DNA from 2 places in the Variovorax sp. TLI9-5A genome. Region 2 is predicted to be linked to the other one. Evidence: riboswitches for the same ligand, from Rfam matches in the RefSeq annotation. Region 2 holds a riboswitch; the other holds the start of a gene.
What was found. A riboswitch is a leader RNA that binds a small molecule or an ion and turns the genes downstream of it on or off. The one in region 2 is predicted to bind glycine.

Region 1 (11,998 bases), 3.5 Mb from region 2:
AGTTGCCAACATACTCGAAACTGCCCGCGCCGAAGCGTTGGACCAAGGCGTCGCGCTTATGGTCAGAAGCCAAGTTGCGGCCGTCTGTGCCCATCACTACCTCGAAGATGCCCAAGTGGGCAGCGATTTTGTCGGCGATGCGGTGGTCGGAGGCGGTGGCCAGCACCAGCATGGAACCCTCCTCGCGTTGCAGCCGGAGCCAGTGCACCAGGGCTTGGTTGTAGGGCAAGCTGCTGGCATCGGGCAGTACAGCGTCAGCCAAGCGTCGCTTGAATGCAGCCTTGCCGCCGAACAGCCAAGTCAGCATTTCGAAGAGACGCAGCGGATGAGTACGCAGGAACAGGAACACACTCTCCACCAACATGTCCGACCTTACTAAGGTCCCGTCCAAATCCACGGCGATGACCCTGGGGAAAACTTTTTCAGTCATGGCAATGGTGTTGAAATTTGATGGCGAAGCAAAGGCATATATCAGCTCACAGCGCGGGCAGCGAGAGCACGCTTTGGAAGTAGCAGCCCCACATCAGCAGATTGATCAAGATCTGGGCCCACAGCAGCCAGACCGCCCAGCGCAGGCCGGTGCCGCATACAGCATGCACGGCGGCGCACAGCATCAGCGCGGCCAGCGGTTGCGCGCCATGGATGGCGGGCACGGCCGGCATGCTGAAGACCATGGCCAGCATGGCCGAGGCGATGGCGAACACCACCAACATGGAGACCGGCGCCGGCGGGCTACCGGCTGCCGGCCCTGCAGGACGGCTCACGCGGGCCATCAGCCAAGCGGCGACGGCCAGCGTACCCACCGCGCCGGTGACATTGCGGGCGCTTTGAACGAAGCTCTCGGTAAAGAGCGCGCTGGGATTCGTCAGGTGCACAGGCAGCAGCGCATTGGCGATGTTAGACACCCGCATCCAGGCGATGGCGAAGGGATCGGTTTGACCGACCAGCATGTTTTGCGTCACGAGATCCGAGGGCAGGTCAGTGACGACGTAGGTCCACACCCACCAGGGCAACACCACGGCGGCAAAAGCTGCGGCCAGTAAAACCGCAGCCTTGAAGCGCTGGGCGAAACGGCCGGGGCCGCACAACGCCATAGCAGCCACGCCGATCGCCGCGTAGCCGATGGCATAGGGATGCGACAAATAGGCCAGCCCGACCAAGGCGCCGGCCAAGGCCGGCCGCCGGTGCCACCACCAGGCGGTGGCAGCCAGCAAGACAAAAAAGCCCGCTAGGGCCTTGGGCCAGGTGAAGAGCGTCTGGATCAGGAAGTATGGGCTGCTGCAGTAGAGCAGCACGCACAGCCAGCGCGCCTGCGTGCTGGCGCCGCAGGCGCGGCTGACCAAAGCGCCAGCTCCCAGCAGCATCAGTCCGTTGAGTAGTACTAGCACACCCAGGTAGACCGCGAACAGGCGCTCATCGCGCACCAACACGCGGAAATCCGGCCACCGATCGTCCACATAGTCGAAGCGTGGCAGTTCTGGCAGCGCGCGCGTTGGCCGCAAAACCAGTCGTATAGGAAGCGCGACCAGGGCCGCCAGCACCGGACGGTTGGTCACCTGCTGGCCGGGGAGTATCGGCGCGTTGCCGACAAAGGAGATGTTGCGCGCCATGTACTCCATGGCGACAAAGGACACTACGTTGTCAGCCGGCAGGTTGCCGGTAAAGCGCTGGATGCGCACCGAGCTTACGTTTTCTTTGTTCACGTACGCGCCGTCGGGCAACTTGGTGGGCAGGGGCCAGTTGAAGCTGGCGATGCCCAATAGCAGTACGGTGAAGAACAGCACCGCGCGCAAGTAGAAGCCCTGCCCGTCGGCGGCGCTGTGGCTCGCCGGACGCCGGCCAGCGCGCCATGCCGCGATGAAGGGCAAGATCAGGGCCAGCCACGCCACCGTCCGCTTAGCCGGCACCGGCAGCAGCGCGATCACCACGCCGGCCAAACCGAGATAGACGACTGTGACCACGGCCCCATAACACTGCAGCTCGATCAAGCCAGGGGCCGTGCGCAAACGCGGCAGCAACTGGCCGCGCAGCAACGGCATAGCCGCCAGCAACATAAGCGCAGTGAACAGGCCCATGCCCATCAGGCCATAGGCCATATTCCAAAGATTCATCAACCTGCCTGTTCCAGCAATGCCGTATAGAGGGCGCAGATCGTGCTGGCCCGGGAGGCATAGGTGTGGTCGCGCATGGCGCGGGCCTGCGCTGCAGCGGATATGCTTTCGCGGCGGGCCGGCACATCGCGCAACTCTTCGATCAGCAGGCGCAGTTCATCCGGCGTGTCGAACAGCAGGATTTCCTGGCCTGGCACGAAGTAGTCTTCGATCTCCGCCCCCTCGACGAACAGGCACTGGACAGCGCCGGCCATGGCGGCTTCAAAGGTACGCGGGCCGGGCGTGCTGGCGTCGAGCTGGTACTTGGCGTTGGCTAGGTTGAAGCGCCGGCCAACATTCAGGGTGACGAGCGACGCTGCGTAATAGGCGGGCAAGGCCTCATTGGCCAGCCGGCCAGCCTGAGCGAAGGAAAGATCGGCCGGCCAGTCGGGGCCGAACACCTCCACATGCATGCCGCCCAAGGGCGTCTGCAGGTCGCGCAGCAGTTGCACGCGGTTGGGGAAAGCGGCGCCGCAGAAGAACAGGTCGCGCGCGCGCTGCGCGCCCAAGGGGCAGAAATGTGCGAGACGATCGGCCGCCAGCGGCAGGTGCAGGGCATGAGGATGGTCGATATGCGACACGGCCCAGCGGTCATTGGAGAAGACCGCGTCGGCATAGGGCAGGATCTTGTAGTTGAAGTCGAATTCGTAGGGGTCGTCATGCAGCCAGAAGAAAAGGGCCGCGCCGCGCTGATCACAGTAGCGGCGCAAGCGCGTGTAGTCACAGACGCCGGGCATGCATGAACCGAAGACCAGTACAACATCGGGCGAGAATTCGCGTGCTGCGGCTTCCGAACGGTCGAAGGATGACTCGATCACCTGCGACGGACCGAGCACCTCCATGAAGCCGCGCGCCACGTACTGGCGGAGCACAGCGTTGTGGTTGACCCGATCGGGCGAAGCGCTAGCGACCAAGACTTTGGGCGGATGGCTCATAGCTTCCTCCGGATCAAGCGAACCGCGGCACCAATGGCCGAGACGGCGCCTTTGCGCCGGAAATGCTCGACCGCCCGGCGGCCTAGCCCGCGCAGGCGCCGATAGAAAGATGGTGGGGGTGGCGGCGATGGTAGGTCCGGCGCTGGGGGTGCCTCGACGAGCGCCCAAGTACGGTGCAGAAGCGGCTTCACAGGCGGTTGGTAGCCGTCGGCCAGCGGGACAACCGGCTTATCCAGCGCCATCGGTGCCATCGCCAGCATGTCCTGATAGAGCGCGTGGAGTTGCTCCGCGTGAGTGGCCATTCGGGCGATGGGCGCGTTGGCCGCGCCTTGGCGCAGCCGGTGCAGCAAGCCAGGAGTTTCCATCAGTCGGCGGATGGCCTGCACCAGGTCGCCTTCCGAATCGACCGGCACCTTCAGGCCGTTGACGTCATGGGTGACACGTTCGGCCAGCGCACCGATGTCCGACACGATGGGCACCAGACCCAGGTCCCAGGCTTCAGACAGCGTGAGACAGTAGGTCTCGGGCCAGATGGACAAGTGCAAAGACACGTGGCAGTCGCGCGCGGCTTCCGGCAGTTCGCCCGGTTGGTAGCCGCCATGCACATGCACGTAGGGAAAACGTTCACGGTCAAGCATCCACCCGTGCCTTGGTTCGACCCGGCCGAACACATGGAACTCCACGCCGATGTTCTCGAATAGAGGTATCACGCGGGTGATGACGTCGCTGCCCTTGTGGCCGGCGAAGTTGCCGATAACGGCAACCCGGAAAGTGGTGTCTGCCGCGCTGGAGCGCTCAGACGGCGGCGCCGGCTCATCCTCCACCGGCACCGGCACGATGTGCGTGCCGCGGTGCCGCGCGACGGCCGGGAAAATGTCGCCCGCCAGCGCCAGGGCGCCGGCAGTATTGAAGACCAGCATGTCGACCAGGCCGAGCATCCGGTCCCAGAAGGCGCGCCGCACCGACTGGCCGCCGGGCAGCACATGGTGGCCGTTCCAAAGGCAAACGTCGCAATGCTCGGGCGCAATAGTGTCGGGCGCGCAGTAGCGGCCCTTAAAGGACACCAGGGTGAAGTTATGGCAAACGGTGTAGTAATCGTGGAACGTCAGTGCGCTGGGCACGCCCACGGCACGAGCCACCTCGATCATGCTGGGCACATGGCCCAGCAGATGGTGGAAGTGCACGACCTCGATCCGCAAGTTGACCAAGGCCCGCGCGAACGCGGACTCGCGTTCGGGGCAGGACAACATCCAAGCGGTGATGGGCTGGCTGAAGCGGTAATCCTCGATTAGGTTGCCGGCGGCATCGGTAACGACGGCGCCGGGCGGCTCGCCTACCACGCTGGGCAACCAGAAGAGGGCTTCGTAGCGGTCATCGAGTTCGTGGGCGAGCTGGCGCAGGTAGACCTCGACGCCGCCAAAGTTGCCGCGCAAAGTGACGTTGTGAGCCACCAGCAGCATCCGGGGCAGCGTCGCGGGCACCATGGCTGCGGCCACCTCGATGGGCGCGGCGGGGGCCATCTCGGATCGCAACGTGTCGAGCTCTTTCAGGACGGTCGCGACCCGGTTCTCGTAGCGGTGAAGCCGCGCGGCGCGCTGCTGCGCACTCGATGCAACGGAATGGCGATAGTCTGGCTCGGCCTTGAGCCGGTCGATCTGCTCACGCAACTGGACGACATCGTCGAAGTAGAGGAAGTCCTCGCCCAAGGCGAAATACTCGGCGGCTTCGGCGATCTTGGAGTGCACCAGCTGCACGGTCCCAGCCAAGGCGGCCTCGAACAAGCGCGGCGGCGGTGTCTCCGCGAATTCGTTCTCGCCGGAAGATGAGAAGACGCGCGGCAGCACCAGAGTGGCCACGCTCATGTTCGCCATGCGAGCAAAGTCCACAGGCGAGGTGCGCCAATCCATCTGGCTAAGAGGTATGGGCAACTCGAATTTGGGCAGATGCGCATTAGTAGGCAATGCGATCTTGGTTCGGAGCGGCGCGTTCTCGCAGCTGGTCAGCAGGTCGCGCACTAGCTCCACGCGATTGGGCCAAGCCGTGCCGGCGAAGAAGACGTCGTAGCGCATGTCAGCCTCGGCCGGCAGCACATCGCGCCAGTGGAATTCGGTGGAAGCGGCCAAGGGCAGATGCCGACCTTTGGCGCCATAGGCGGCGACGCTGCCGGAGTCGTTGGTGAAGACCAAGTCGAACAGCGCTGCGTTGGCGACGTTGACGACGATCTCGTAGGGATCTTCCGTGACCCAGAGCACCGAGCTACCACACTGGGCGGCGAGGCGGGCGCAGATCAGCGGATCAAGCTCCTCGCCGTCAAAGGCAAAGAACAAGTTACAACGGTTTTCACGCGCCAAGGCGATGGCGTCGCCCGGATCAGCCTTGAAGACCGATTCCACGGACGGTGACTGGCGCAGCGCCTGGGCCAAGCCCAGGCAGATGTAATGGTTGGGATTGCTGCGCTTGGTATCGAGCAAAAGTACGCGATAGCCGCTCACATCTTTCCTCGCGATCTCAGCAGGGAACGGATGCGGCGCAGAGGGCTGGTGATCTTCCAGCTAACGGTCGACCGGATTTGCTGCAGCTCGTGCTGCTGCAGGCGCAGGTCGTGCTGCTGCTGAAGCAGGTCCGCGCGCGCCTGCTGGAGTTCGACCGCCAGCCGGCTGGATTGGTCAAGCGCCTCGGCGTGGGCTCGCCGGGCAGTGTCAAGCTCGCCCTGGATCTGCTGCCTCGACTGGGCGGCGCGCTCTTGCTCGGCGGCATGCTCGCCCATTCGCGTGACGAGCGCGCTACGCAGCTCGGTGATGATGCGTTGGTCTTGGCTGCGTTCGAAAGGATTGATGAACTCCTCCGAGCCGGCGCGTAATCCATTGCTGAAGGCCTTGCTCAGCTCCATCATGCGCCGGGGATACAGCTGCTGATTGGTGGCCGACTTGAGGAAGACGGCCACGAAGTCGTTCCAGCCCTCGCCCTCTTCCGTCGTGCCGGCCATGTCGCCGATGAAGGACTCCAGGAGCATAGGATCGAAGCCGCTGCGTTGGCCCCAAGTGACCAATGCGCGCCCAGAGTCGGGGTAGAAGCGCCAGGCGTCTACCGGGTACCGATGCACGTAACCATTGCTAGGAACGTTAAGGTAGAGCAGCCCGGTGGGCTTGAGGATGCGCAGGATCTCGAGATAGAGCAGCCAGAACATCTCAGAATGCTCGAAGCAGGAACTGCAGACCACTATGTCGACGCTGCCGTCCTCGAACGGTAGGTGATAGGGATCGGTGATGACGATATCAACCCCCTTGGCCGCGACGAAATCCACGCCGCAGTAGTCGAGCTGTGGTGGACATACGTCCTTCAAGCTGCCGTTGACATCCTGGGCACCAATATCAACGACTAGGCCTTGGTCGAGACCAGCGGCGTATACATCGAAGAACAACTTTCCATAACTCAGCGCTGACTTGTGCATTGCAATATCTATTCGGGACGCGCGGGCACGCGCCCGCGCTGGTGTTATCAGAGGCTGTTGCGCTCGATGACCTGCATCGGAAGGCCGGCAAGACCCGCGATGAGCGCGTAGCCCACCCAGCGGCCGATGATTACCTCGCGCTGGACCCAAGCCGCGACCAGCGGCCGCTTACGCCACCCGCCGACGATCATTTGGGGTAGGGAGACGCTGCATTGATCCATCAGAAAGTCTCAGCCTCGCTAAGACAGACGCCGCCCCTGTCCTTGGCGGACAGCTGCGGCGCGAGACCCAAGTCTGGCCAGACGATACCCAGCGCCGGATCGTTCCAGGCGATGCAGCGCTCGTGGGCGGGCGCGTAGAACTCAGTGGTCTTATAAAGAAAGTCTGCCGATTCGCTGGTTACCACGAAGCCATGCGCAAAACCAGGCGGCACCCACAATTGCCTATGGTTGTCCTCGCTAAGCTCCACGCCCACCCATTCCCCGAAGGTCGGCGACGACTTGCGGATGTCCACAGCCACGTCGAACACCGCGCCACGCGCCACGCGCACCAGCTTGCCTTGCGGCTGCTGGATCTGGTAATGCAATCCCCGCAGCACGCCCCTGGTCGAGCGGGAATGGTTGTCCTGAACGAACTCCACATGCCGCCCGACAGCCTCGTCGAAGGCTTTGCCGTTGAAGCTCTCGTAGAAAAAGCCACGTGCGTCGCCGAAGACCTTCGGCTCGATGATCAGCACCTCAGGAATCGCAGTCGGTGTCACTTTCACGAGCGCACCTCCTCAGCCAGCAGGTGATTCAGGTACTTGCCATAGCCGTTCTTCTGCAACGGCGCAGCCAGCTTTGCCAATTGCTCCCGATCGATGAAACCGTTGCGCCACGCGATCTCTTCTGGGCAAGCAATCTTCAAGCCTTGGCGATGTTCCAGGGTTGCAATGAACTGCCCGGCTTCGAGCAAGCTCTCATGCGTCCCGGTATCCAGCCACGCATAGCCGCGCTGCATGATCTGCACATTGAGTTGGCCTAGGTCGAGGTAGGCTTGGTTCACCGCAGTGATCTCCAGCTCGCCACGCGCGCTCGGTTTCACCGACTTGGCAATGTCGACGACCTGGTTGTCGTAGAAGTACAGGCCTGTCACCGCATAGCTGCTCTTGGGCTTCGCCGGTTTTTCCTCGATGCTGCTGGCTTTTCCTGCCGCATCGAATGCGACCACGCCGTAACGCTCCGGGTCATGCACGTGGTAGGCAAAGACGGTCGCGCCGTTCTGCTGCGAATCGGCGCCTGACAGCAGGTGAGCAAGGTCATGGCCGTAGAAGATGTTGTCGCCCAGCACCAGCGCGCTCGACGAATTTCCTACGAATTTGTCCCCGATGATGAACGCCTGCGCGAGCCCGTCCGGACTCGGCTGCACCGCATACTGCAGGTTGATGCCCCACTGGCTGCCGTCGCCAAGCAACTGCTGAAAGCGAGGCGTGTCCTGCGGCGTGCTGATGATCAGGATGTCGCGCATGCCACCCAGCATGAGGGTGCTGAGCGGGTAATAGATCATCGGCTTGTCGTACACGGGCAGGAGCTGCTTGCTCATTGCCAGCGTGGCCGGATGCAGGCGCGTGCCCGAACCACCGGCCAGGATGATGCCCTTGCGTTGCGTCGTCTTGGTCATGCTTTCTCTTCTCGTGGGATTCTTCAAAGGATCTCGCGCAGCATGCGCGCGACGCCTTCCTGCCATGGCGGCAGGCGCAGCCCGAACGTCGTCTGCAGCTTGCTGGTATTAAGGCGCGAGTTGTGCGGGCGCTTCGCAGGCGTCGGGAATGCGCTGGTCGGCACGGGCTCGACGGCGCCGGGCCCAGCCTTGAGTTCGACACCGGCCTGCTGCGCCATTTCGAGCACGAAGCGCGCGTAGCCGTACCACGTCGTCTCGCCACCGGCGATCGCGTGATAGAGGCCGACCTTGGAGGGATCCTGCAGCGTCGCCCTAATGGCGTGCGCCGTCACGTCAGCCAGCAGCTCCGCACCCGTGGGCGCACCGAACTGGTCGTCGATGACAGTCAGCTTCTCGCGCTCCTTCGCCAGCCGGAGCATGGTCTTGGCGAAGTTGCCGCCACGGGCCGCATACACCCAGCTCGTGCGAAAGATCAGGTGCTTCGCGCAGTGCTGCGCCACTAGCTGCTCACCTTCGAGCTTGGTCTGTCCGTACACGCTGAGGGGGCCGGTCGCATCGACTTCCTTCCACGGCGTGGTGCCGCTGCCGTCGAAGACGTAGTCGGTCGAGTAGTGGACCATCAGCGCGCCGATCTTCTGCGCCGCTTCGGCTACGACGCCGGGCGAGGTGGCATTGAGCTTTCGCGCGAACTCGGGCTCGCTCTCGGCCTTGTCGACGGCGGTGTGCGCCGCTGCATTGACGATCACGTCGGGGCGCACCTTGAGCACGGTGTCGGCGAGCTCCTCGGGCCGGCTGAAGTCCGCGTGGAAATCGGTGCTGTCGAAATCGAGCGCGACCAGTTCACCGAGCGGCGCCAGGCTACGCTGCAACTCCCAGCCGACCTGTCCGCCCTTGCCCAGCAGCAGCAGCTTCATTCGGCGGCCTTCGCGTTGCTGTCGTACTGCTTCTCGACCCACTCGCGGTACGCACCGCTTTGCACGTTGCGCACCCACTCGCTGTTCGCGAGATACCACTCGACGGTCTTGCGGATGCCGGTGTCGAAGGTTTCGGCGGGCTTCCAGCCAAGCTCGGCCTCGAGCTTGCGCGCGTCGATGGCGTAGCGGCGGTCGTGGCCGGGGCGGTCGGTGACGTAGGTGATCTGTTCCTTGTACGGCTTGCCGTCGGCGCGGGGGCGCAGTTCGTCGAGCAGGGCGCACACGGTGTTGACGATCTCGATGTTGGGCTTCTCGTTCCAGCCGCCCACGTTGTAGGTCTCGCCGAGCTTGCCGGCCTCGAGCACGCGGCGAAGGGCGCTGCAGTGATCCTTCACGTAGAGCCAGTCGCGCACCTGCATGCCGTCACCGTACACGGGCAGGTTCTTGCCGGCCAGCGCGTTGACGATCATCAGGGGGATGAGCTTCTCGGGGAAGTGGAACGGGCCGTAGTTGTTCGAGCAGTTGGTGGTCAGCACCGGCAGGCCGTAGGTGTGGTGCCAGGCGCGCACAAGGTGGTCGCTGGCGGCCTTGCTGGCCGAGTAGGGGCTGTTGGGCTCGTACTTGTTCTCTTCGGTGAAGGCCGGGTCGGTCTTGGAGAGCGAGCCGTAGACCTCGTCGGTCGAGACGTGCAGGAAGCGGAAGGCCGACTTCTGATCGGCCGGCAGCGCGCTCCAGAAGCCGCGTACCGATTCGAGCAGGCGGAAGGTTCCGAGCACGTTGGTCTGCACGAAATCTTCGGGGCCGTGGATCGAGCGGTCCACGTGCGATTCGGCGGCGAAGTTCACCACGGCGCGCGGCTTGTGCTCAGCCAGGAGGCGGTCGATCAGGGCGCTGTCGCCGATGTCGCCCTGCACGAAGATGTGCTTCGGGTTGCCCTTGAGCGATGCGAGGGTCTCGAGGTTGCCGGCGTAGGTCAGCTTGTCGAGATTGACGACGGGCTCGTCGCTGTTCGCGATCCAGTCGAGTACGAAATTGGCGCCAATGAAGCCAGCGCCGCCGGTAACCAAGATCATGGGATCCCCTGAATGTTAGAAAGTCATCGCCTTCCGGCAATGAACCTTAACCAGTGATTATCCCATTGGGCCAACGAGCAAAGACACAGGACGTTACCGCTAACCCGCCAGCGTGTTTACAATGAGTCTCGATACTGCAGGAGAGCGGGCCACTCTCGGTGGCCCTACCGAAGGCGCAAACTCCCATAAACGCTCAGGTCGGCCCGACGAAGTCTTGGTATTTCGGCAAGGGGTCAGTACTGCATCAGATCAGAACGCCGTCTGGAGAGTCGTCACCAAGCGTGGCGCGCCGAAGGAGCAAATTCGTTGCAAAGGCGCAACGAATGAATCTCTCAGGTACCGAGGACAGGGGGAGCGGCAACTTGGACAGCGGTCGTCCGGCTGCCTACTATTAATCCAATAGTATTCACCCTCGCCCGCCGTTCAAGCGCTGCAACCTCAAAGGTACTTGAAATGCGCGTGATCGTTCTCGGCGCCGGCCTGCTCGGCGTGACTTCGGCTTACTACCTCCAGCAACTCGGCCACGAAGTGACCGTGATCGACCGGCAGGCCACCCCGGCCGCCGAAACCAGCTTCGCCAACGGCGGGCAGATCTCCGTCAGCCACGCAGAACCCTGGGCCAACCCCAGCGCGCCGCTTAAGGTGCTGCAATGGCTGGGCAAGGAAGACGCCCCGCTGCTCTTCCGCATGCGCGCCGACATGCGCCAGTGGCTCTGGGGCCTGCAGTTCCTGCGCGAATGCACGCCGGCGCGTACGCGTCATAACATCGAACAGATCGTTCGTCTGGGCACATACAGCCGCTCGATGTTGCAACAGTTGCGCCGCGACACCGGCCTCAGCTACGACCAGCGCACCCAGGGCATCCTGCACTTCTATACGACGCAAAAAGAGTTCGACGGCGCCCTCGCCCCCGCCGAGCAGATGCGCGCCCTAGGCTGCGAGCGCCAGGTCATCTCGGCCGACGAGGCCGTGAAGATCGAGCCCGCCCTCGCCCACATCCGCCCGAAGCTGGCCGGTGCCACCTACACGGCCGAGGACGAATCCGGCGACGCCAACCGATTCGCGCGCGAACTCGTGGGCTTGGCCGCCGCCGCGGGCGTGAAGTTCCTGATGAGCCATACCGTGACTGCGCTGCGCGAGGCCGGCGGCAGCATCGACCACGTCGAGGCCACCGACAGCGAAGGCCGCTTCCAGCGCATCCGCGGCGACGCCTTCGTGCTGGCCATGGGTTCGCTGAGCCCGCTGTACGCCGCGCCGCTAGGTATCCGCCTGCCGATCTACCCGGCCAAGGGCTACTCGGTGACGCTGCCCGTCAAGGACGCCTCGAAGGCGCACCAGGTCTCGCTGACCGACGACGAGTTCAAGCTCGTGTTCTCGCGCTACACCTCGGCCTCGGGCGACCGCCTGCGCATCGCCGGCACGGCCGAACTCAACGGCTACGACCGTGACCTGAACCGCGTGCGCTGCGAGGCCATCGTGCGCCGCGTCGAGGAGCTCTTCCCGGGCGCCGGCGACACCACGCAAGCCCAGTTCTGGACCGGCCTGCGCCCCGCCACGCCGAGCAACGTGCCGCTGATCGGCAAGACCAAGCTGCCGAATCTGTTCCTCAACACCGGCCACGGCACCCTGGGCTGGACGCACGCCTGCGGCTCGGGCAAGTCGATCGCGCGGATCGTGAGCGGGCTGGCGCCGGAGGTGGATTTCGCGTTCACGGGGATGCCGGCGCCCAAGCCCAGCATCCCGCAGCCTGCACTGGGCTGACGAACCGGCAAACCCCGATCATGCCTTGAACGTGATCCAGGGCCTGAGCCGCACC
Region 2 (11,998 bases):
CCGGGAGCCGCTGGCGGGCCTGCGCGCGGCCTGCCCGGTGCCCGACGAGACGCCTGTCGCCATCGCCTCACCGGCTCGCACCATCGAGGGCATCATCCGCGCCGCCGAGGCGAGCGATGCGCAATGGGGCCCGCGCACCGCGCTGAACCTGCCTTCACTGTCGACCACGGTGGGCGAGATGGCCGCGGCGCTGGAGCGCGTGGCCGGCAAGGCGGCCACCTCCCTGCTCGACCGCACGCCGGACCCGACGATCATGCGCATCGTGAAGACTTGGCCCGGGCGCATCGAAACGGCACGCGCGAAGGCGCTGGGCCTGGCGGCGGACGACAGCTTCGAGGCGGTCATCCGCGAGTACGTCCGTGAAAATCCCGACGCCGTGAAGCTTCCGGTTACGGCATAGTCGGATCAAGCGCGCCTGACGCGTTCCTGACCCAACTCCCCGGAGACAACATGAAATTCGGCCCCATTGCCGCCGCTTGCCTTTCGCTCGCCCTGAGCTCGGCTGCCTTCGCGCAGACGACCATGAAGATCAGCATCTCGACCGCGCAGAACTCGCACCAGGGCGTTGCCATCGACACCTTCGCCAAGGAAGTGGAGAAGCGCACCGGCGGGCGCTACAAGGTCCAGACCTTCTACAACGGCTCGCTCGGCGGCGAGCGCGAGTCGATCGAGGCGGTGCAACTCGGCACGCAGGAGCTCGCGTTCTCCTCGACCGGCCCGGTGCCGAACTTCGTGCCCGAGACGAAGATCCTCGACGTGCCCTTCCTGTTCCGCGACAAGGCCCACGCACGCGCGGTGCTCGACGGCCCGATCGGCCAGGACCTGCTGACCAAGTTCGACGCCAAGGGCTTCAAGGCGCTGGCATGGGCCGAGAACGGCTTCCGCCACATGACCAACAGCAAGCGCGACGTGAAGGCACCTGAGGACCTCAAGGGCCTGAAGATGCGCACGATGGAAAACCCGGTGCACATCGCCGCCTACAAGGGCTTCGGCATCATCACCACGCCGATGGCCTTCCCCGAGGTGTTCACCGCGCTGCAGCAGGGCACGGTCGATGGCCAGGAGAACCCGCTGCCGGTCATCATCTCGGCCAAGTTCGACCAGGTGCAGAAGCACCTGTCGCTCACGGGCCACGTCTACTCGCCCTGCATCTTCCTGATGAACAAGGCGAGCTTCGACAAGCTCAGCGCGGCCGACAAGCAGGCCTTCCTCGACGCCGCCAAGGAAGGCACCAAGGCCAACCGCGCGCGCGTGGACGAGGACGACGCCAAGGGCGTGGCCGACCTGCGCGCCAAGGGCATGACCGTGATCGACAACGTCGACAAGGCCAAGTTCGTCGCCGCGCTCGCGCCGGTCAATGCCCAGTTCGAGAAGGAATTCGGCAAGGCCAATCTCGACAAGATCCGCGACTACAAGTGAAAGAAAAATTCCTGAGCATCGAGCGCTGGACCACCGGCGCGTCGATGCTGATGGCCTGCGCGATGCTGGTCGTCGCGTCGAGCCTGGGCCTGTTCCAGATCATCACCCGCTTCGTGCTGGAGCAGCCGGCCGAGTGGAGCGAGATCCTGATCCGCGTGAGCCTCATCTGGATGGTGTTCCTCGGCATCCCGACCGCGTTCCGCCAGGGCGCGATGGTGAGCGTTGACGTTCTCTACCGCTGGAGCCCGCCGCGCGTGCGCCGCGTGCTCGACGCGGTGGTGAGCCTCGCCGCGCTGATCCTGATGCTGGTGGTGCTGTGGTGGGGCTTCGACTATGCGATGCGCGGGCGCGTGCAGTCGATGGCGGGGCTGGAGAGCGTCTCGATGCTGTGGTCCTACCTCGCCTTGCCGGTGGGGTCGATCTTCTGCCTGTTCGGCATCGTCGGTAATTTCCTCGATCCGAAGCGGCTCGAACTGGAGACCGCGCAATGAGCGCCGCGCCGGGCCGCCCCAAGCAAGCGAACGGCCCCCTCGGGGGGCAGCGAGGACACGAAGTGCCGAGCGTGGGGGCTACATCATGAGCACCGTGATGGTCGCGACGATGGTGCTGTGCTTCGCACTGTCGATTTCGGTGGCGGTGTCCATCGGGCTGGCGTCGATCCTGGGCATCCAGGTGACCAACGCCAACATGCTGATCTCCGTGAAGGAGATGTTCAACTCGATCAACAAGTTTCCGCTGGCGGCCATCCCGTTCTTCATCCTGGCCGGCAACCTGATGGAGACGGGCGGCATCTCGCGGCGGCTGGTGGAGTTCGCCAAGAGCATCGTGGGCGGCGTGCAGGGCGGCCTGCCGATGACCTGCGTGCTCACCTGCATGATCTTCGCGGCGGTGTCGGGCTCGTCGGTGGCAACCACCTTCGCGATCGGCGCCATCCTGATCCCGGCGCTCATCAAGCACGGCTACCCCACCTCGTACGCGGCGGCCCTGCAGGCCACCAGCGCGGAGCTGGGCGTGATCATCCCGCCGTCGATCCCGATGATCCTGTACGGCGTGAGCGCCGAAGTGTCCATCGGCGAGCTGTTCATCGCGGGCTTCGGCCCGGGCATCCTGATCAGCCTGGTGCTGATGCTGTTCGTGTGGGTCTACTGCAAGTGGAAGGGCTGGGGCAAGAACGACGGCGAGGGCCGCATGCCCTTCGGCCGGGCCCTGTGGCAGGCCGGCTGGGCGCTGCTGATGCCCGTGATCATCCTCGGCGGCATCTACGGCGGCATCTTCACGCCGACCGAAGCCTCGGCGGTGGCGGTGTTCTACGCGCTGGTGGTGGGCATGCTGGTCTACCGCGAGATCAGGCTGGGCGACCTCTACGCGATCCTGCGCAAGTCGGTGGTGTCGTCGGCGGTGATCATGTTCATCATCGCCAACGCGGGCCTGTTCGCGTTCCTCATCACCCGTGCCGGCGTGCCCGACGCCATCGGCCGCTGGCTGCAGGAGGTGCTGCAGTCGCCGGCGATGTTCCTGCTGGGCGTAAACGCGGCGCTGTTCGTGATCGGCATGTTCATCGAGACCAGCGCGGCGATCATCGTGCTCGCGCCGATCCTGGCGCCGGTGGCTGTGCACTTCGGCATCGACCCGGTGCACTTCGGCCTGATCATGGTGGTGAACCTCGCACTCGGCATGATCACCCCGCCCTTCGGCGTGAACCTGTTCGCTGCCTGTACCGTGGCGCGAATATCGCTGGACCGCATCGTGAAGCACCTCGTGCCTTTCGTGCTGGTGATCCTGGGGTGCCTGATGGTGATCACCTACGTGCCATGGATCTCGCTGGCGCTGCGGGATCTGGTCTACGCCAGATAGTCAGTCGCGGCGCAGGTACACGCTGGGCGGCACGCCCAGCGTGCGCCGGAACATCGCGGTGAAGGCGCTCGGGCTCTCGTAGCCGTGCGCCAGCGCCACTTCCAGGATCGACGCACCGGCCGCCAGTTGCGGCAGGCTCAGCAGCAGCCTCGCCTGCCGGCACCACGCGCCGAAGTTCATGCCCGTCTCGCGCTGGAACAGGCGCGCGAGCGTGCGGCTGTTCATGTGCAGGCGCAGCGCCCAGTCGTCCAGCGTGGCGGGCAGAGCAGGGTCGCGCACGAGTTCCTCGCACAGCGCGGCCAGCCGGGCGTGGCGCGGCATCGGCACATGCAGGGAGAGCGCCGGCGCGGCTTCTATCTCGTCGAGGATCAGCTCCATCACCCGCTCGTCGCGCCCGCCCGGCGCGTAGTCCAGCGGCAACGACACGGCCGTGACGATCAGCTCCCGCAGCAGCGCGCCGACGTGGATCACGCGGCACTCGCCGCCCAGGTCGGCACGCGTGCCGGGCTCGACGAACACGGTGCGCATGCGCACTTCGCCCGCCATCTGTATCCGGTGCTCCATGCCGCCGGGCACCCACACGCCGCGGCCGGTCGGCACCACCCAGCTGCCGGCTGCGGCGCTCACCAGCATCACGCCCGAAATCGCGTGGATGAGCTGCCCGCGCCGGTGCGTGTGCGCAGGGATGAAGGCATCGCCCGCCGGGTCGGTCGCCAGCACCGCGACGGCGCGCGGGGTCGACTCGCCGTGCTCCGGACGGAGGTTGATAGCTGCCTGAGCTTCTTTGTCCATTTCTCGACGACGCTTGAGGATTCGTAGCGAGAACATCTTCTCACGGCTTCCTACGATGCTTTTTCCACTCCTCCTGCAAAACGAAAGAAGCATCCGTCATGAACAAGCGCCGACTCGGGCTGCTCACCGGCACCCATGCCGTCAACGATCTCTACCAAGGCCTCGTGCCTGCCCTGCTGCCCTTCATGGTGCTGGAGCGCGGCTACAGCTACACGGCAGTCAGCGGCCTGATGCTGGCGGCCACCGGCCTGTCGAGCGTGGTGCAGCCGCTGTTCGGCCTGTACGCCGACCGGCACCCGCGCAGCTGGCTGATGCCCTCGGGCTTCCTGGTGGCCGCGTTGGGCGTGGTGCTGGCCGGCCTGAGCCAGAGCTACCTGCCGACCTGGATCGCGATGGCGCTGTGCGGGCTGGGCATCGCGGCCTACCACCCGCCCGCAACGGTGGCGGCGCGCGCGGCCGGCGGCGGCTCGCAGAAGGCGATGAGCGTGTTCTCGGTGGGCGGCACCATCGGCGCCTCGTTCGCGCCGGTGCTGGCGGCCACGGCCGTGGGCGGCGGCAGCCTGTCGCGCAGCTACCTGCTGGGCGTGCCGGCGCTGGCGATGGGCGTGGTGTGGTTCGCCGCGAACGCATGGCGCGGCACGGCCTCGGGCAGCAGCGCTGCGGCAGCCCGCAAGGCCGGCGACCATCTGATGAAGCCGCACAACGAATGGCGCGCCTTCGGGCTGCTGGTGGCGACCATCGTGGGCTGGTCGATCCCGTACGTCACGGTGATGTCGATGCTGTCGCTGCGCATCACGCGTGACCTGCACGGCTCGGCCTTCCAGGGTGCGGCGGCGCTCACCGCATTCACTGCGGCGGGTGCCGCGGGCACGCTGCTCGGCGGCTGGCTGGGTGACCGCATCGGGCGCATGGGCACGATCCGCGCCGGCTACCTGCTCGCGCTGCCCTCGCTCGCGGGCATCGTGCTCGCGCCGGACGCCGACTGGGCGCTGGCCTGCACCGCGCTCTTCGGCCTGTGCATGTTCCTGCCCTTCGCCGCGCAGGTAACGCTGGCGCAGGACTACCTGCCGCGCAACCCGGCCACCGCCAGCGGCATCGCGCTGGGGCTGGCGCTGTCGGTGGGCGGGCTGGTGTCGCCGTTCTTCGGCATGCTGTCGGACGCGCGCGGCCTCGGCGTCACGCTGACAGCGGTGCTCTGCGTGCTGTGCGTGGCGGCGGTGCTGGCGCTGCGGCTGCGCAACCGCACCATGCAGGCGATGCCGGCCGAGACCGAAGGAGCTGCCGCCTGAAAAGGACCTGGCGCATGTTCGCTGCCAGAATCGAGCGCGGGGCCGGAGGGCCGGCGAAACGACAAGGAGGGACACTGCGCCATGAATCGATTCCTGAGCTGCGTACTGGGAAGCGCGCTACTGGCTCCGGCCGCCTTCGCCGCCGGGCCGGCAACGTCGGTAGCGCCGACGACACCGGCTGTGACCACCGTGCCGGCCGATCCCGCAGCAGGCATCCGCGAAGTCGAGGCCGCAGTGCGCGCCTGGGCCGCAGCATGGTCCGCACGCGACGTGACGCGCTACCTCGCCGCCTACGCGAGCGACTTCACGCCGCCGCGCGGCCAGGACCGCAAGGCCTGGGAGGCCGATCGCCGCGCGCGCATCGAAGAGAAGGCCGCCATCAGCGTGGAGATCGACGGCCTCGTCATCAGCCTCAAGGGACAGGCGGCCACCGCCAGCTTCCAGCAGACCTACAGCGCCGACAAGCTGCGCGAGAAGAGTCGCAAGACCCTGGAGCTGCAGCGCGTGGAAGGCCGCTGGCTCATCCGCAAGGAAGGCGCGGGCGGCTGACGCAAGCGCCCCGCTCAATGGCCCTGTAAGCCAAACGGTTCACGAAGGTGTCACCACTTGCAACCATGCTGCAGCCTTCGTTTCCCCAAGGCTGTGGCTGCCATGTTTCCCACCAAGACCGACAAGGCGCGCAACGAACTCCAGGGCGGACAGCGCACGCTCACCCAGCGCGAACGCGCCCTGCTGCTGATGGCCGACGGCCGGCGCTCCCTGACCGACTTCAGTCCCCTCTTCGCCAACCGCGATGAAGCCGAACGAGCGATCCAGACGCTGATCGAGAAGGGCTACCTGCAGAGCCCGAAGGCGGCGGCTGCCGCAGCCGCCCCGGCGGAGCCCCCCGCGCAGCCCGCGCCCTCGCCCATCCCCGCCATCGAGCCGATCCAGGTCGCCACCTCGGCCGACACCTTCGACGGCAAGCGTTCGCTGGCGACCACGCGCATGTTCCTCTTCGACATCTGCGAGCGCATGTTCGTGCGCCGCGACCCGAAGTTCGCGCTGCAGATGCGCGACGCACTGCGCGAAGCGCGCGACCGCGAGGCGATGCTGACCATCGCCGCGCTGATGCTCACCGAGATCGAGAAGACCGCCGGCGCGGAGCGCGCCGAGTCGCTGCGCGAGCGCATCGACCGGCTGCTGCCGCCGGCGGAGGTGATGCACTGACGCATCTGGTCGCAACAGCATCCGGCCTGTGACACCATCGCCGGGTGAATCTCTCCTCGTCTCCCGCCACCACACTGTCCTCACGCCTTCGCAACTGGGCCAGGCGCCTCAAGCGCGACGGCGTCACGCTCTGGTTCGCATGCCGGCATGCCGCCACGCCCTGGTACGCCAAGGCGCTGGGCGTATTCGTCGTGGCCTATGCGCTCAGTCCCATCGACCTCATTCCCGACTTCGTTCCGGTGCTCGGCTACGTCGACGACGTGCTGCTGCTGCCGGGGCTGATCTGGCTCACGATCCGGCTGATTCCGGCGCCGGTGCTCGCCGAATGCCGGCAGCGGGCCGATGCGTGGATGCAAAGCTCGGGTTCCAGGCCGACCAGCCGCTGGGGCGCCGCGCTGGTCGTGGCCGTGTGGGTCGCGGCCGGCCTGGGGGCCTGGTATCTGTGGGCGCGCTGAGCGCAGGCAGGCAAATCCGCCAGCCGGGCCGCTCGATCAACTACACTTGCCGGGGTCAGGAGAGAGCCCCGCATGCCGGGGCCGCCGAAGGCGCAGGGGGTCAGTTTCCCCCGAACGCTCAGGCAAAAGGACTGACGAGGCGCCGGTGAAAACCGGCGTTTCCTTGCTGGAGAGAGGCCGCCGCACGAAAGAGCAGACGGCCCACCGAAGGAGCAAACCCCGATCGTGGGGCGAATCTCTCAGGTAAAGCGGACAGCAGGGGTGGCCCATGGCTTGCGTCATGGATTTCGACTGCCCCTTTGGAGTGCCCCGTGGCCGCTTCCTCCGCATCCGCTACCGAACTTCTCAAGACGCCGCTGTACGACCTCCACCTGGAGCTGGGCGCCCGCATGGTGCCCTTCGCCGGCTACTCGATGCCGGTTCAGTACCCCGCCGGCCTGATGGCCGAACACAAGCACACGCGCGACGCGGCCGGCCTGTTCGACATTTCCCACATGGGCCAGCTTCGCCTGGTCGGGCCCGACGCCGCAGCCGCGTTCGAGACCCTGATGCCGGTCGACGTGATCGACCTGCCCGCCGGCAAGCAGCGCTATGGCCTGCTGCTGGACGACGAGGGCGGCATCCTCGACGACCTGATGTTCTTCAACGAGGGCAACGGCTCGATCTTCGTGATCGTCAACGGCGCCTGCAAAGTGGCCGACATTGCCCACATCCAGCAGAAAATCGGCTCGCGCTGCGAGGTGCGCCCCCTGCCCGACAACGCACTGCTCGCGCTGCAGGGCCCGCAGGCCGCAGCCACGCTGGCGCGGCTTTCGCCCGGCGTCGAGCGCTTCGTGTTCATGACCGGCGGCGCGGTGCAGATCGGCGGCATTGCAGCCTTCGTCACCCGCAGCGGCTACACCGGCGAGGACGGCTTCGAGATCTCGGTGGCCGCCACCGACGCCGAAGCCCTCGCCCGGCTGCTGCTGGCCCAGCCAGAGGTCAAGCCCGTCGGCCTGGGCGCGCGCAACTCGCTGCGGCTCGAAGCGGGCCTGTGCCTCTACGGCAACGACATCGACACCACCACCACGCCCGTCGAGGCCTCGCTCAACTGGGCGATGCAGAAGGTGCGCCGCGCGGGCGGCGCGCGCGAAGGCGGTTTTCCGGGTGCCGCGAAGGTGCTCGCGCAGCTCGCCGCCTCCACCGCCGGCGCGGCCGGCCACACCGACCACGACACCCTGAAGCGCAAGCGCGTAGGCCTCGTCGCGCTGGAACGCATTCCGGTGCGCGACGGCACGGTGCTGCAGTCCTTCGAGGGCCACGACATCGGCGCCGTCACCAGCGGCCTGCTCGGCCCCACGGCCGACCGCTGCGTCGCCATGGGCTACGTGGCCACCGCCTTCGCCGAGCCGGGCACGCGCGTGCAGGCCATCGTGCGCGGCAAGCCAGTGCCGATGGAAGTGTCGACCATGCCCTTCGTGCCCACCCGCTACTACCGCGGCTGACCGGCTAGGCTCTGCACCCCGATTCATTTTTTCCACGAGGAGTTTTTCCACCATGAGCATCAAGTACACCAAGGACCACGAATGGGTGTCGGCCGAAGGCGACGCGGCCACCGTCGGCATCACCGTGCATGCGCAGGACGCGCTGGGCGACGTGGTGTTCGTCGACCTGCCCGAAGTCGGCAAGACCTTCGCGCAGGGCGATGTCGCCGGTGTCGTCGAATCGGTGAAAGCCGCCGCCGACGTGTTCATGCCCGTGTCGGGCGAGATCACCGAAGTGAATGAAGCGCTGCGCGCCGACCCGTCGCTCGCCAACAGCGACCCGCTGGCCGCCGGCTGGTTCTTCAAGGTCAAGCTGAGCGACCCCGCGCAGCTCGACGCGCTGCTGGACGCTGCTTCGTACGACAAGTTCGCCGCCGAATCCTGATCCGCTGATTCCTTTCAGCACTTTTGTCTTTTCCCTCCGAGCCCTCACCGCCATGCCGACGCCCGCCCTTCCTTCTTTGCAAGAACTAGAGAACGCCGAGGAATTCCCCGCTCGCCACATCGGCATCGATGCGGCGGACGAGGCGCGCATGCTGCCGGCGATCGGCTCGGAAACGCGCGCCGAGCTCATCGACGGCATCGTGCCGGCGGCCATCCGCCGCTCGAAGCCGATGCGCCTGCCCGCACCGGTCACCGAGGCCGACGCGCTGGCCGAGCTGAAGGCGATGGCGTCGAAGAACAAGGTGTTGCGCAACTTCATCGGACAGGGCTACTACGGCAACCACACGCCGGGCGTGATCCTGCGCAACATCCTCGAGAACCCCGCCTGGTACACCGCCTACACGCCCTACCAGGCCGAGATCTCGCAGGGCCGCATGGAAGCCCTGCTCAACTTCCAGACGATGGTGTGCGACCTCACGGGCATGGCCATCGCCAACGCATCGATGCTCGACGAAGCCACGGCCGCCGCCGAGGCCATGACGCTGGCCAAGCGCAGCGTGAAGAGCAAGAGCAACGTGTTCCTCGTGTCTGGCGACTGCCACCCGCAGACCATCGAAGTCATCAAGACCCGCGCCGCGCCGCTGGGCATCGAGGTCAAGGTGAGCACCGTGTCGGAAACGCTGCCGCACCTGATGGCGAGCGGCGCCTTCTTCGGCGTGCTCGCGCAGTACCCCGCCACCACCGGCCACGTGCACGACCTGCGCCCGCTCGCGGGCCACGCGCACCAGTGCGACGCCGCCTTCATCGTCGCGGCCGACCTGCTGGCGCTGACGCTGCTGGCGCCTCCCGGCGAATGGGGCGCGGACATCGTCTGCGGCACCACGCAGCGCTTCGGCATGCCGCTGTGCAACGGCGGCCCGCACGCCGCCTACCTGGCCTGCCGCGACGAGTTCAAGCGCTCGCTGCCGGGCCGCCTCGTGGGCGTGAGCGTCGACACGCACGGCCAGCCGGCGTATCGCCTCGCGCTGCAGACACGCGAGCAGCACATCCGCCGCGAGAAGGCCACTTCCAACATCTGTACCGCGCAGGTGCTGCCGGCCGTGGTGGCCAGCATGTACGCCGTGTACCACGGGCCCGACGGCCTCACGCGCATCGCGCAGCGCGTGGCCGCGCTCACCGCCGTGCTGGCCAAGGGCCTCGCGCAGATGGGCCGCGAGCCGGTGAACACCACCGCCTTCGACTCGCTGACCATCCGCACCGGCGAAGACACGCAGTCGATCATCGAGCGCGCGCAGGCCGCCGGCGTCAACCTGCGCCAGCGCCTGCAGCAGCACCTGGGCATCTCGCTGGACGAGACCAGCACGCGCGCCGATGTCGAAACCCTGTGGGGCCTGTTCGCGCCCGCCGGCAAGCAGGCGCCGCGCTTCGACGATCTCTCGGGCAGCACCACGCCGCTGATTCCCGAAGAGCTGCGCCGCAGCAGCGCCTTCCTCACGCACCCGGTGTTCAACACCCACAAGAGCGAGACGGCGATGCTGCGCTACATCCGCAGCCTGTCCGACAAAGACCTGGCGCTCGACCGCAGCATGATCCCGCTGGGCAGCTGCACCATGAAGCTCAACGCGACCAGCGAGATGATCCCCATCACCTGGCCCGAGTTCGCCAACATCCACCCCTTCGCGCCGGCCGACCAGCTACAGGGCTACGCCCAGCTCGACGCCCAGTTGCGCGCCTGGCTGTGCGAGGCCACCGGCTACGCGGGCATCAGCCTGCAGCCCAACGCCGGCTCGCAGGGCGAGTACGCCGGCCTGCTGGCCATCAAGTCCTTCCACGAGGCCAAGGGCCAGGGGCATCGCAACATCTGCCTGATCCCGTCTTCGGCGCACGGCACCAACCCCGCGAGCGCGCAGATGGTCGGCCTGCAGGTGGTGGTGACGGCCTGCGACGCGCAGGGCAACGTCGATATGGACGACCTGAAGCGCGCCTGCGAGAAGCACAGCGCCAACCTGGCCGCGGTGATGATCACCTACCCCAGCACGCACGGCGTGTTCGAGACCCGCGTGAAGGAGCTCTGCGAGCTGGTGCACGAACATGGCGGTCGCGTGTACGTCGACGGCGCCAACATGAATGCGCTGGTCGGCGTGGCCGCGCCGGGCGAGTTCGGCGGCGACGTGAGCCACCTGAACCTGCACAAGACCTTCTGCATTCCGCACGGCGGCGGCGGCCCGGGCGTGGGCCCTGTCTGCGTCGTCGAAGACCTCGTGCCCTACCTGCCGGGCCATGCCACGGCCGGCGTGCCGTCGAACGGCGTGGGCGCGGTGTCGGCCGCGCCGCTGGGCAATGCGGCCGTGCTGCCGATCAGCTGGATGTACTGCCGCATGATGGGCGCCAAGGGCCTGCAGGCCGCGACCGAGACGGCCATCCTCAGCGCCAACTACATCAGCGCGCGCCTGAAGGACCACTACCCCACGCTGTACGCGAGCCCCAACGGGCACGTCGCGCACGAGTGCATTCTCGACCTGCGCCCGCTCAAGGACACCAGCGGCGTCACCGCCGAGGACGTGGCCAAGCGCCTGATCGACTACGGCTTCCACGCGCCCACGCTGAGCTTCCCCGTGCCCGGCACGCTGATGGTGGAGCCCACCGAGAGCGAGCCGCTGGCCGAGCTCGACCGCTTCATCGACGCGATGATCGCCATCCGCGGCGAAATCCGCCGCATCGAGGAAGGCGTCTGGCCGAAGGAAGACAACCCGCTCAAGCACGCGCCGCACACGGCCGCGAGCCTGCTGGGCAGCGAGTGGAGCCACCCCTACTCGCGCGAACTCGGCGCCTTCCCGCTGGCCGCGCTCAAGAGCGCCAAGTACTGGCCGCCGGTCGGCCGCGTCGACAACGTCTACGGCGACCGCAACCTGTTCTGCAGCTGCGTGCCGGTGAGCGAGTACAGCGAGGAAGCCGAAGAGGCCTGAGCAAGCAGAAGCCGCGAAGCCGCGTCCTTCTACGATGACGAAGGCTCGCGGCGGTAGGTCGCCCATTTCACGGTCAGGATGTCCGCCGCGATCTTGGCGGCGTTGAC

Region 1: it holds a riboswitch for glycine, as region 2 does, so the genes downstream of both, AC1VNX_RS30530 (D-amino acid dehydrogenase) here and gcvT (glycine cleavage system aminomethyltransferase GcvT) in region 2, are expected to answer to the same signal.

The regions. Positions count from the first base shown of each region.
Region 1 is NZ_CP200310.1:6,408,852-6,420,849, forward strand. It holds gene AC1VNX_RS30480 (UbiA family prenyltransferase) at 1-430, opposite strand, end outside; gene AC1VNX_RS30485 (hypothetical protein) at 477-2,096, opposite strand; gene AC1VNX_RS30490 (CgeB family protein) at 2,111-3,085, opposite strand; gene AC1VNX_RS30495 (glycosyltransferase family protein) at 3,082-5,577, opposite strand; gene AC1VNX_RS30500 (class I SAM-dependent methyltransferase) at 5,574-6,536, opposite strand; gene AC1VNX_RS30505 (hypothetical protein) at 6,584-6,727, opposite strand; gene rfbC (dTDP-4-dehydrorhamnose 3,5-epimerase) at 6,757-7,302, opposite strand; gene rfbA (glucose-1-phosphate thymidylyltransferase RfbA) at 7,299-8,195, opposite strand; gene rfbD (dTDP-4-dehydrorhamnose reductase) at 8,219-9,109, opposite strand; gene rfbB (dTDP-glucose 4,6-dehydratase) at 9,106-10,182, opposite strand; glycine riboswitch at 10,311-10,400, shown strand; glycine riboswitch at 10,434-10,541, shown strand; gene AC1VNX_RS30530 (D-amino acid dehydrogenase) at 10,636-11,943, shown strand; gene AC1VNX_RS30535 (RtcB family protein) at 11,962-11,998, opposite strand, start outside.
Region 2 is NZ_CP200310.1:2,920,816-2,932,813, reverse strand. It holds gene denD (D-erythronate dehydrogenase) at 1-400, shown strand, start outside; gene AC1VNX_RS13935 (TRAP transporter substrate-binding protein) at 451-1,419, shown strand; gene AC1VNX_RS13930 (TRAP transporter small permease) at 1,416-1,910, shown strand; gene AC1VNX_RS13925 (TRAP transporter large permease) at 1,996-3,273, shown strand; gene AC1VNX_RS13920 (AraC family transcriptional regulator) at 3,274-4,065, opposite strand; gene AC1VNX_RS13915 (MFS transporter) at 4,164-5,354, shown strand; gene AC1VNX_RS13910 (L,D-transpeptidase Cds6 family protein) at 5,436-5,903, shown strand; gene AC1VNX_RS13905 (hypothetical protein) at 6,006-6,563, shown strand; gene AC1VNX_RS13900 (YkvA family protein) at 6,608-7,018, shown strand; glycine riboswitch at 7,065-7,162, shown strand; glycine riboswitch at 7,175-7,284, shown strand; gene gcvT (glycine cleavage system aminomethyltransferase GcvT) at 7,330-8,502, shown strand; gene gcvH (glycine cleavage system protein GcvH) at 8,555-8,926, shown strand; gene gcvP (aminomethyl-transferring glycine dehydrogenase) at 8,979-11,891, shown strand; gene AC1VNX_RS13880 (hypothetical protein) at 11,921-11,998, opposite strand, start outside.